3 regions of the Mesorhizobium montanum genome follow, and region 2 is predicted to be linked to each of the others. Evidence: predicted binding sites of a transcription regulator. Region 2 holds the regulator's gene; each other region holds the start of a gene.
The links. Region 2 encodes PhoB, which activates phosphate uptake and scavenging genes when phosphate is short. Its sites were predicted from a motif close to TGTCATNNANCTGTCAT; they were not measured.

Region 1 (4,174 bases), on a different contig from region 2:
GGACGATCTGACCGCTCTTGCTCCAGTCAGACACCCTCCAGCAACGATCCTCTCACTGGCCGCCTCGTATGGGTTGGAAAATACTGCTTGCACTATGCAATCAGCCCAGCCATAACTGCTTTCGATATACAACCAGTTTAGGAGGCGATTGTGTCCAAGCTACGTGTCAACGCTTTCACCTTGTCGCTCGACGGTTATGGCGCCGGTCCCGACCAGGACCTCACCAATCCGCTCGGCATCGGCGGAGAAGGTCTCCACAAATGGATGATCGGCACCCGTACCTTTCGCCAGATGGTGCTCGGCAAGGACGGCGGCACCACCGACATCGATGACGGCTTCGCCGTGCGCAGCTTCGAGAATGTCGGCGCCTGGATCCTCGGCCGTAACATGTTCGGGCCGGTCCGCGGCGAATGGCCTGACGAGAGCTGGAAAGGCTGGTGGGGCGACAACCCGCCCTATCACGTGCCGGTCTTCGTGCTGACGCACCACAAGCGGGCGCCGATCGGGATGGAAGGCGGCACGACATTCTACTTCGTCACCGACGGCATCCATTCGGCGCTCGAACAGGCAAAGGCCGCGGCCGACGGCAAGGATGTGCGGGTCGGCGGCGGCGTTTCGACAATCCGCCAATATCTCGAGCGGCGGCTGATCGACGAGATGCATCTGGCGATCTCGCCGATCCTGCTCGGATCGGGCGAGCACCTCTTCGCCGGCCTCGACATGCTGAAGCTCGGCTATCGCTGCACCGGGCAGGTTGCGACGGCCGATGCGACGCATGTGATGATCGGGCGGGCATGAGGAGCGTAATCTCCCCCACGAGGGGGGAGATCGCAGCTTCACTGCCTCAATACTTCCCCGGCACGTAGAGGTCGCGTGGCAGGACCTGGCGCTCGTATTGCGGATTGAAGACGCGCTCCGGCAGCGAGATTTCCTCGTGCGGGACTTCCTCGTAGGGCAATTGCTGCAACAAGTGGTCGATGCAGTTCAGCCTCGCCCGTTTCTTGTCGTTGCCCTCGACGATGAACCAGGGTGCTTCCGGGATGTTGGTGCGGGCGAAGGTCTCTTCCTTGGCCTTGGTGTACTGCTCCCAGCGCACGCGCGACTGCAGGTCCATGGGCGAGAGCTTCCACTGCTTCATCGGATCGTGGATGCGCATCAGGAAGCGCATCTGCTGCTCCTCGTCGGTGATCGAGAACCAGTATTTGACCAGCGTGATACCGGAACGCACCAGCATGCGCTCGAATTCCGGCACGTCGTGAAAGAACTCCTCCACCTGATCCTGGCCGGCAAAGCCCATCACCCGCTCGACGCCGGAGCGGTTGTACCAGGAGCGATCGAACAGCACGATCTCGCCGCCGGCCGGCAGATGCGGCACATAGCGCTGGAAATACCACTGCGACTTTTCGCGCTCGGTCGGCGCCGGCAATGCCACGACACGGGCGATACGCGGGTTGAGCCGCTGGGTGATGCGCTTGATGACGCCGCCCTTGCCGGCGGAATCGCGGCCTTCGAAGACCACCACCAGCTTCTTCTTGTGATAGGCGACCCATGATTGCAGCTTGATCAGTTCCGATTGCAGCCTCAGCAATTCACGGAAATAGGTCATCCGCTCCATGGAAGGCGGATGCGACTTCTTGTAGATCTTGGCGATCTCCAGCGAGAGCGCCGGTTCGGAAATCTCCAGCTCATAGTCCTCGTCGAGCGTGTCCTCGAGTTCGGCTTCGAGCCAGTCCTTCGCCCCGGAATTCGGTTTGACTTCGTTCATCGCGCTACTCCCGCCAGCTGTCAGCCATCGTTGCTGCTTCGGATGCTTTCCAGCCGGGGCTGGAAACGCAATTCCTTGAGCCGACTGAGATACAGAGCGGCAATGACGGTTTTATTGCAAGCGTTCGGCAGCAGGCATCGATGTAGCCGATATGTGATCGGCTCGTATCGATAGCGGGCGACAAACCGCCCGATTTGTCCTACAAATCCCCACGCCTTCTTCCCGGCGCCCGCCACGGCGCTTCTTCAAACAAAATTGCGAGGACCGACATGGAATACCGCACGCTGGGCCGATCCGGCTTGAAAGTCTCGACATTGACGCTTGGCACCATGACCTTCGGCGGCTCGGGCCCGTTCGCCGCCGTCGGCAACTCCGATCTGGCGGAAGCCAAGCGCATCATCGACACCTGCATCGATGCCGGCATCAACCTCATCGACACAGCCAATGTCTATTCCAACGGCCTGTCGGAAGAGATCATCGGCGAGGCGCTCGGCGGCAGGCGCAAGAACGATGTGCTGATCGCCTCGAAGGCGCGCATGCGCATCGGCAGCGGCCCCAATGACGAAGGCTTGTCGCGCCACCATCTGATCCGTGAATGCGAAAAGAGTCTGAAGCGGCTCAGGACCGACGTCATCGACATCTATTTCGTCCACCAGTGGGATGGCCTCACTCCGGTCGACGAGACGATCGCGGCGCTCGACACCTTGGTCAACCAGGGCAAGATCCGCTATATCGGCTGCTCCAACTACTCCGGCTGGCAAGTGATGAAGGCGCTGGCGGTCAGCGACAGCCGGCATCAGGCGCGTTTCGTCACCCAGCAGATCCACTACACGCTGGAAGCGCGCGAGGCCGAATACGAATTGCTGCCGATCTCGGTCGACCAGGGTCTCGGCGTGCTGGTCTGGAGCCCGCTGGCCGGCGGCCTGCTCTCCGGCAAATATCATCGCGACAGCCCGACCGCTCGCCAGCTTGGCGGCTGGAAGGAACCGCCTATCCGCGACGAGGACCGCTTGTGGCGGATCGTCGACGTGCTGGTCGACATCGGCAAGGCGCGCGGGATCTCGGGTGCGCAGGTGGCGCTTGCCTGGCTGCTCGGTCGTCCAGCCGTAAGCTCGCTGGTGATCGGCGCCCGCAACGAGGCGCAGCTCAAGGACAACCTCGCCGCGGCCAGCCTTTCGCTGACCGAAGAAGAGCGGCAGCGCCTCGATGTCGTCAGCCGGCCGCCGGTGCTTTATCCCTACTGGCACCAGCAGTTCACCGCCAGGGACCGTTTCGGGCCGGCCGATCAGGTGCTCGACCGCTCTCACGCTTAGAGCAATGCCAGGAAAAGTGCGTAGCGGTTAGGCTCGGCGCCTTCGCCGTAGCCTTCCGTCCGGAATTTGCGCAAGAGCAAAGACTTGGAGCGGCGGAACCGTTCAGCCGGCGATAAAGCGCCAGACTTCGGGATCGGGCTGAATCTGCCCGCTCAGCACGAAATATTTGTAGAGGACGAGCAGCGAGATCGCCTGCTCGTCCCGCTCATTGCCGAATCTGCGGCAATAGGCATTGGCAGCCGCGGTTATCCGTCCCGCCTCGGCGGGATGTTTGTCGTAATAAGCCACTTTCTCGACCAGATCGGAGAAATCCTGCTCCAGCGGCACGTAGTGGACATTGGGCTCGACCTGGGCTTCGGCAAACCAGGTTTCATAGGTCGGTTCCGGCATCAGGCAGAGCGAATTGGAGCTCATGATCCATTTCAGGTTTGTCGCGACATCATTGCCTTCGAGCGAGACGATGTAGCGATAACGGCGCTGCTGCTCGATGTTCAGGAAGGGCTTGCGGAATCCGTCCGGCGCATCGGCCCTGTGGGAACCGGCGTCGCAAATCGGCAGGTTGGCGGCCTTTTCCATGAAGCGGGTGCGTATCGGATTGTTGAAATGACCGCGCCAGACCACCATCGGGCGCTTGGAAGCGAAAGGCAGGCTGTCGGGCGGCATGTAGAAGTGACGAAACTTGTTCAGCTTCATCAACACGCCATTCGCATTGTCGTCGCCGATGGGCCGGTCCTTGACGATCCTCGGGACCTCGGGAACGCCGACGACGTCGCCGTATTCGAAATCGATCAGCAGACCGGGATCGAAATAGCGGGCGAATTCCTTGAGGTCGTAATAATACATGCTGGACGAGGTCGGCAGCTTGCCGACGGCCATGGCGTTCGGACCGGGCACGAACGGGTGTTCCAGCTTGTTGTAGTAGTTCAGCCGCTCGCGAACCGTCTTGCCCGACAGCCTGGCCTGCTCGAGCCGGTTGGCCAAGCGGTCGCGGAACAGGGACTGCGGTGCGCGGTCACGCGCGAAATTGCGTGCGTAGTAGAACAGCTTTGCGGCGGTTCGTGAAATTGTGGCCATGCGTCCGCGAGTTCAGCAAGAT
Region 2 (4,174 bases):
GATATCCTCCCTGCGCCCTGTGCGGCGCGACCCAGACTGGCCCGAAGGCCGGCACAGAGGCTTTTTTTCGAGCCTCAAAAAAATAGTGATCCAGCAAAACGACACTGTCAACTGAGATTCTGATGGCTTTTGATGGGTCCGGCCATTTTTTTCGACGTCCGCAATAAATAATGACATGGGCTTTGGCTTCTGCCACTATCCCTAGCGTGTCGGCGACAGGCCATGGCATCATCACAAGGCCGCGATGACCCGGGAGGACGTGCGAGACGATGTCGGTCGGAATCCGCCATGACGATTTGCGCCGGCGCAATCGCGCCATGGTGATTTCGGCCGTGCGCCGCGCCGGCCAGCCCTCGCGGACGGAGATTGCCGCCACCACAGGGCTCAGCCACTCGACCATCTCGGCGATTTCCGCCGACCTGATCCAGGAGGGCATTCTTACCGAAAGCAAGGCCAACGAGCCGACGGCGTTGAAACGCGGCCGGCCGCAGATCGGCCTTGCGCTGAACCCTGAAGCCGCCGCGGTGCTGACCGTGGTGTTGTCGCTGAATTTCCTGTCGGTCGCCGTGATCGACTATGCCGGCCAGGTGATTGCCGAGGAACAGCAGCGCCTGGACACGCTTGTCATGCCGCGCGACCAGCTGATCGGCGAATGCATGGCAATCGTCCGGCGCCGGCTGCAGGATCCCGACCTCGACCTGGGCAGTGTCGCGCGTATCGCCATGGGTATTCAGGGCATCACCGACACCCATGCACGCGCCATGCTGTGGTCGCCGATCACGCCGTTGACCGACATTCCTTTTGCCGACATCCTCGAGACGGAATTCGGCATCCCAGCCACCATGGAGAACGACTGCAACATGATGGCGGTGGCGCTGCAGTGGCGCGACCCCGAGCGCTATCGCGACGACTTCATCGCTATCCTGCTCTCACATGGCATTGGCATGGGCCTTGTGCTGAAGGGCACGCTGTTCACCGGCACCCATTCCTCCGGCGGCGAGTTCGGCCACATGATCCACCGCCCGGGCGGCGCGCTTTGCCGTTGCGGCCGCCGCGGCTGCGTCGAGGCCTATGCCGGCAATTATGCGATCTGGCGCAGTGCCATGAAGATGGGCGAGGACGCCGAGCCGGTCGACGTCGGCGACGCCGATATGCGGGCCCTTGCCGCGAAGGCGCGCGAGAAGGACGGCCCGGAGCGCGAGGCCTATCGCCGGGCGGGCGAGGCGCTTGGTTTCAGCCTCGGCAGCCTGTTTGCGCTGATCGATCCGGCGCCTGTCGCGATGGTCGGCGTCAGCGCCGCCGCCTTCGACCTGATCGAGCCGGCGCTGCGGGAGGCGATCGCCCAGACCGCCGGCGGCCAGCACTCGAAATCGATCTCCTTCGACACCGAGCCGAACGAATTGCCGCTGATCCGCGAAGGCTGCGCCATGCGCGCGCTGACCTTCGTCGACCAGGAGATTTTCGCTCCCGGTGTCCAATCTAGGACCGGCGCGGCGGGGAAGAACGTGGCCTGAGGCGGCGTTGACACGCGTGGCTCATCGCCAACGTTCGGGATTGGCTGCTGCCTCCCGCGGGTCATCCCAGGTCCGCGCGTCGCCTCGCTGCCTGCCGCGCCGGAAGTATCGAACCCGTCCGTTGTCAGACCCGACCACATCTTGTAGATCGGACACATGGCGCTCAAACGGATGGACAACATAGGAATCGTCGTCGAGGATCTCGCGACGACGATTGATTTCTTTCGCGAGCTCGGCCTCGAGCTCGAAGGTCGGGCTATGATCGAAGGAGAATGGGCCGGACGTGTCACTGGGCTGGGCGATCAGCGCGTCGAGATTGCCATGATGCGCACGCCGGACGGCCACGGCCGGCTCGAGCTCTCCCGCTTCCTCACACCGCCTGCCGTCGCGGATCACCGCAACGCCCCGGTGAATGCTCTGGGCTACCTCCGCGTGATGTTCACCGTGGACGACATCGACGAGACGCTTGAAGGGCTCCGCAAGCGCGGCGCGCATCTCGTAGGCGAAGTAGTCCAGTATAAAGACGCGTATCGGCTCTGCTACATCCGAGGGCCTGAAGGGCTTCTCATCGGAATCGCCCAAGAACTCGGCTGAGCGTAATACGAAGACGGTGACCGAGCGACCAATGTCAGCGAGCGCATCTCACCAGAGCAATTCCAGGAAAAGTGTGACACGGTAGGCTCGGCGTTTTCGCCCGTAAGCCCTTCCGTCCGGAATTGCGGCCTAATCTTCCCTGATTGCGTAGCCTGCCCCGCGGATGGTGCGGATGACGTCCGGCATGCGGCCGTTGTTGACGGCCTTGCGCAGGCGGCCGACATGCACGTCCACGGTCCGCTCGTCGATATAGATCGTCTCGCCCCAGACATTGTCGAGCAGCTGGCTGCGCGAGAACACGCGGCCGGGATGGCGCATCATGAATTCGAGCAGCCGGAACTCGGTCGGGCCGAGCCTGATCTCGCTCTTTTTGCGGTAGACGCGATGCGATTCGCGGTCGAGCACGATGTCGCCGACCTTGAGCACGCTGGACAGCACCTCCGGCTTGGCGCGGCGCAGCAACGCCTTGACACGCGCCATGAACTCCGGCGTCGAGAACGGCTTGACCAGATAGTCGTCGGCGCCGGTCGAGAGGCCGCGCACGCGGTCGCTCTCCTCGCCGCGCGCCGTCAGCATGATGATCGGCAGCCGCTCGGTCTCGGGCCGCATCCTGAGACGCCGGCAAAGCTCGATGCCGGAAACCGCCGGCACCATCCAGTCGAGTACGAGCAGGTCGGGAACGTTTTCCTGCAGGCGGATTTCGGCCTCGTCGCCGCGGGTCACCACTTCGACCTGGTAACCTTCGGATTCGAGGTTGTAGCGGAGCAGCACCCCCAGCGGCTCCTCATCCTCCACCACCATGATGCGTGGCGCGATCATTGGCAGATAACCTTTTCCGTCACGCCGCCGGCGCCGACATTGCCGTCTCGTCCTGCTTCGGGCGGTTCGCGGGCAATTGCGTGCCGGTCAACACATAATAGGCGTTCTCGGCGATGTTGGTCACATGGTCGCCGATGCGCTCGAGATTCTTGGCGCAGAACAGAAGATGCGTGCAAGCGGTGATGTTGCGCGGATCTTCCATCATGTAGGTCAGGAGCTCGCGGAAGACGGACGTGTATTTGACGTCGATGCGCTCGTCGTCGTTGCGAAGCTTGGCCAGCGCCGTAGCATCGCCCACCGTATATTCCTGTATCACCGCCTGGACCTGGATCAGCACCAACTGCGCCATGGAATCGATCGAATGCGTGAGATCGCGCGGCGCGGCGCTGATGCCGACGGCGCCGACGCGCTTGGCGATGTTCTTGGCCAGGTCGCCGATGCGCTCGAGGTCGCCGGCCATGCGGATCGAGCCGACCACGTGGCGCAGGTCGTCCGCCATCGGCTGCCGCTTGGCGATCAGCGTGATGGCGCGGTCGTCGAGCTCGCGCTGCCGCGCATCCATGATGGCGTCTTCGGAGACGACGCGCTGCGCCAGCGCATTGTCGGACTCGAGCAGCGCCCGGGTCGAAGCGCCGACCATGGAACCGGCAAGGTCGCCCATGTCGTTGATGAGCCGGCTGATCTGCCTCAGATCCTCGTCGAAGGAAGCGACGGTATGTTCGGCCATAATGATGTCCTCGTATGAACTCAGCCGAAGCGGCCAGTGATGTAGTCCTGCGTGCGCTTCTCGCGGGGCGAGGTGAATATCTTCTCGGTCCGGTCGAACTCGACCAGCTCGCCGAGATACATGAACGCCGTCTGCCGCGATACGCGCGCCGCCTGCTGCATGTTGTGGGTGACGATCACGATGGTGTAGTCGGCCTGCAATTCGTCGATCAGCTCCTCGATCTTGGCGGTCGACAGCGGATCGAGCGCGGAGGCCGGCTCGTCGAGCAGTATCACCTCGGGCTTCACCGCCACCGTGCGGGCGATGCATAGGCGCTGCTGCTGGCCGCCGGAGAGGCTGAGGCCGCTGGCGTTGAGCTTGTCCTTGACCTCGTTCCAGAGCGCGGCGCGCTTCAGCGCCTGCTCGACGCGGCTGTCCATCTCGGCCTTGCCGATCTTTTCATAGAGCCTGACGCCGAAGGCGATGTTTTCGTAGATTGACATCGGGAACGGCGTCGGCTTCTGGAACACCATGCCGATCT
Region 3 (4,174 bases), 390 kb from region 2:
CCGAATTTCCACCAGGCGATGTTCGAGGTGCCCAATCCGGAGGTTCCGTCCGGCACCGTCGTCCAAGTGGTGCAACCGGGCTATTCGATCGGCGAGCGGGTGCTGCGGCCGGCGATGGTCGGCGTCGCCAAGGGCGGCCCGAAGGCAGGCTCCGAGGCGAAGGTCGAGCCAGGCCCGGTGAACGAGCAGGCCGAGAAGGATGCTTGATAGGCAATAGGGAATAGGGAATAGGGAATAGGGAATAGGGCCGTACCAATTCGACGGCTTCGTGCTATTTTGATCGCTACTGCCTATTCCCTAATTCCTACTGCCTCACCCTATGAACCCCATCGCGTTGCTCGACTATGCCGGCGTCGCCGTCTTTGCGGCGACGGGTGCGCTTGCCGCATCGCGCAAGCAGCTCGACATTATCGGCTTCCTGTTCCTTGCCAGCGTCACCGGCATCGGCGGCGGAACGCTGCGCGACGTCATCCTCAACCTGCCGGTGTTCTGGGTCGCCAACAGCGGTTATGTGCTGATCTGCGCGGTGGTCGCCGTGCTGGTCTTCTTTAGCGCCCACCGCGTCGAATCCCGCTACAAGCTGTTGCTGTGGCTCGATGCCATCGGCCTTGCCGCCTTCGCGGTGATGGGCGCAGCCAAGGGGTTGGCGATCACCGGCTCGCCCGTCGTGTCGGTCATCATGGGCGTGCTGACGGCGACCTTCGGCGGCATTTTGCGCGACTTGCTTGCCGGCGAGCCCTCGGTGCTGCTCAGGCCCGAAATCTATGTCACGGCCGCCCTTGCCGGCGCCACCATCTTCACCCTTGGCGATCTTGCCGGCCTGCCGGCGCTGGCGTCCAGCCTGCTCGGCTTCGCGGGCGCATTCGTGGTGCGCGGCGGCGCGCTTAAATTCGGCTGGTCATTTCCGGCCTATAAGAGCCGGCCCGGGCGAAGGCCGGAAGACATTCCATGAGGGAGTAGTCGGTAGTGAGTAGTGAGTAGTGAGTAGTGAGTAGTGAGTAGTGAGTAGTGAGTAGTGAGTAGTGAGTAGTGAGTAGTGAGTAGTGAGTAGTCAGTAGTCAGTAGTCAGTAGTCAGTAGTCAGTATTGACAGGCGCTCCAGTCGTGACGTCCATCACTACTCACTACTCACTACTCACTACTCACTACTCACTACTCACTACTCACTACTCACGCCGCGAAACGCTGCCCCTCGCCGCCATAGTAGTTGACGTAGCGGGCGCCGATCTCCTTGACCGGCATGACGACGAAGACGTCAACGGTCGAGAATTCGTGATCGATGACGCAGCCGTCGCCGATGCGGGCGCCGACGCGCAGATAACCCTTGACCAGCGGCGGCATGGCGGCGATCGCCGCCTTGGTGTTCACCGCTTCGATCGGCATCAGGTCCATGGAGCAGTAGCGTCCCGGAACCGCGCGAACATCCCAGGCGGAGTTGGTGCGGCAATGATGGGCGAGATAGGTCAGCGCCTCGGCATGCGCGGCCGGCACGATGCCATGGAAAGAGGCGCAACCGGTCATCACGCCGATGCTGTAGTGGTTGATATAGGCCCAGATGCCTTGCCAGAGCGCCTCGATGGTGCGCTTGGAGCGGTATTCCGGCAAAACGCAGGAACGGCCGAGCTCGAGGAAGCGCTGGCCGGGATGCCGCGCAATCAGCTTGGTCAGCTCGAACTCGCCCTCGGAATAGAAGCCGCCGGCGGTCGCGGCGATCTCCTGCCGCAGCAGCCGGTAGGTGCCGACGATGCGGCGATGCTCAGGGCCGGGAAGGGAATTGTCGAGCACAAGAAGGTGATCGCAGAGCGGGTCGAAACGGTCGGCGTCGCGCCGGTCCTGTGCCTGGAACAGGTCCTTCCTCGCGCCAAGCTCGTCATAGAATACCCGATAGCGGACTTCCTGGGCGGCGGCGATCTCAGCCTCGTTGCGGGCGAGCCGCACCTCGAGGTTGCCGATGCGGCCCAGCGGAGCACCGCTTGCGACGGCGTCGGCGGTACGGGCGGCGAGCAGGGCGCCGCCGGCATTCGGCCGAGTGTCACATTCAGGCATGACTGTATGCACGAGTGATTCTCCTTCGAGCCATCCCTCTTGGCACGGGGATACGGTGTAGGTGCAACAGGATTGTGACAGTACCGTGATACGACGTGGCCGGCAATACTTTGTCGGCTGGGCAATACCCTCAACCGGCTATCTTGTGGCCGCTCAAGCCAAGCAATCCAAGGCTTTCAAGGGTTGAAAATTTCCTCAGGCGGCAACCTGGCCCTCGACCGCCTGGACGAGCGCGTCGGGGTCGAGCGGCTTGGTCACGAAGCCGCTGGCGCCATGGGCGAGGACGGCGTGCCGGGTCTTTTCCTGGCTGTCGGCCGAAAGCACCATGATCGGGATCGGCGGCATGGCCATGGACTCTTCATGGCGGCGGATGGCGGCGATCGCATCCAGCCCGTCCATGACAGGCATATGCAGGTCCATCAGCACCACATCGAAGCGGAATTTGAGGCCGGCATCGGTAACGGCATCGACCGCGGCCTTGCCGTTGCCGACGATCTTGACGCGATGCCCCGCCTTGAGAAGCGTGGCGCGGGCGAGCATGGCGTTGATGTCATTGTCCTCGGCAATCAGCACCGACAGGCCCTGATCGCGCCTGCGCGACGAAGCGGCGCCACGCGGCCGCGGCTGCGGCTGGGCGAGCGCGGAGCCATGGCGGGTCAGCAGCACCCGCAAGAGGGTTTCGCCGCGCACCGGCCTGGCGAGGAACGTGGCGTAGCCGCTGGCGCGGAATTCGCCGAGTATGCCGCGGTCCGTCGGCGCGATCAGGGTGATCGCCTCGCAATCGGCGAAGCCCGAGTCGCGCAGCCGCTTGAGCAGTCTGCCGTCGCTGTTTTCGAGCGCGGCGTCGATCAGGAGGACGTTGCAGCTGGCAGCGAACGGAGCGGCCTGGCTTGGTGTCGCCGCAATCTCGACGATGCCGCCATGGGCTCTGATCGTGCGCGCGATGGCATCGGCCTCGGTGGCGTTTTTCGACACGATCACCGCCCGCCGGTCAGCAAGGATGTTGTGGCGGTGCGGCGGCGGTTCGGTTGCCGCGACCGCCGGGATCTCGAGGACGAATTCGGATCCTTCGCCGAGCCGGCTCGAAACCAAGATCGTGCCACCCATGGCCGCCACCAGCCGCTTCGAGATGGCAAGGCCCAGGCCGGCGCCGCCATGCACCCTGGTCGAGGTGCCGTCGGACTGCTCGAACTCCTCGAAGATGCGCTCCAAATCCTCTTCACGCAGTCCTGGGCCGGTGTCGGCTACAGTGAAGCAGATGCGGTCGGTGGTTTCGGTGCGGGCGCGTGCCACGGTGAGCAGCACGCCGCCGGTATCGGTGAACTTTACGGCATTGCCGATGAGGTTGAGCAGCACCTGGCGCACGCGGCCGGGATCGGCGGTGATCATCTGCGGCACGTCGGGCTCGACATGGCAGCCGAGGCCGATGTTCTTGGCGAAGGCCTTTGCGGCCAGAAGCTCTATGATGTTGTCGGCGATTTCGCGCAGCGAGGTCGGTTGCGGCTCGGGCTCGAAACGGCCAGCCTCGATCTTGGAATAGTCGAGCAGGTCCTCGATGAGCGCGAGCAGCGCGCTTGCCGAGGTGGAAACAGCGCCGACATAGGTGCGCTGTTCGGGTGAGAGGTCGGTGTCCGCGAGCAGCTTCGCCATGCCCATGATGCCGTTCATCGGCGTGCGGATCTCATGGCTGACGGTGGCGAGGAATCGCGACTTGGCCTGGCTGGCATATTCGGCCCGTTCGCGTGCGGTGATCAGCGAGGATTCGGCGCGCTTGCGGGCGGTGATGTCGCGGGCGATCGCCCGATGCGAGACCGCGCCCGTGTCCTTGTCGCGCACCGACAATTCGATCCAGGAGAACCAGCGCGACCCGCTCGGCGTGCGGATCGCGACATCGGTGGAGCTCAGGCATTCGTGGTCGGAGAAGGCGGCGTCGGGAACGATGCCGACATCGATGCCAAGCTCGGACAAGGTCTTGCCGGCGAGATCGCGCGGGTCGATCTCGACAAGCGAGGCAAAGACGCTGTTGGCATAGACGATATGGCCGTCGCGGTCGCGATGGACGACTAGGTCGCCGAGCGCATCGATCAGGCCGCGGAAGCGCTCTTCGCTCTCCTGCATCTCCCACATGC

Region 1: the regulator PhoB is predicted to act here: its motif matches at 1,868-1,884, upstream of ppk2 (polyphosphate kinase 2).
Region 3: the regulator PhoB is predicted to act here: its motif matches at 2,109-2,125, upstream of olsB (l-ornithine N(alpha)-acyltransferase).

What each region holds. Positions count from the first base shown of each region.
Region 1 covers NZ_JAVIJF010000009.1:141,991-146,164, forward strand. Annotated here, with positions in the region: gene RFM68_RS14470 (HepT-like ribonuclease domain-containing protein) at 1-115, shown strand, start outside; gene RFM68_RS14475 (dihydrofolate reductase family protein) at 151-798, shown strand; gene ppk2 (polyphosphate kinase 2) at 845-1,765, opposite strand; gene RFM68_RS14485 (aldo/keto reductase) at 2,035-3,078, shown strand; gene RFM68_RS14490 (glycosyl transferase family 90) at 3,181-4,152, opposite strand.
Region 2 covers NZ_JAVIJF010000001.1:400,409-404,582, forward strand. Annotated here, with positions in the region: gene RFM68_RS01900 (ROK family protein) at 270-1,514, shown strand; gene RFM68_RS01905 (VOC family protein) at 1,671-2,108, shown strand; gene phoB (phosphate regulon transcriptional regulator PhoB) at 2,238-2,927, opposite strand; gene phoU (phosphate signaling complex protein PhoU) at 2,947-3,654, opposite strand; gene pstB (phosphate ABC transporter ATP-binding protein PstB) at 3,675-4,174, opposite strand, start outside.
Region 3 covers NZ_JAVIJF010000001.1:5,960-10,133, reverse strand. Annotated here, with positions in the region: gene grpE (nucleotide exchange factor GrpE) at 1-207, shown strand, start outside; gene RFM68_RS00050 (trimeric intracellular cation channel family protein) at 320-952, shown strand; gene olsB (l-ornithine N(alpha)-acyltransferase) at 1,170-2,045, opposite strand; gene RFM68_RS00040 (ATP-binding protein) at 2,241-4,174, opposite strand, start outside.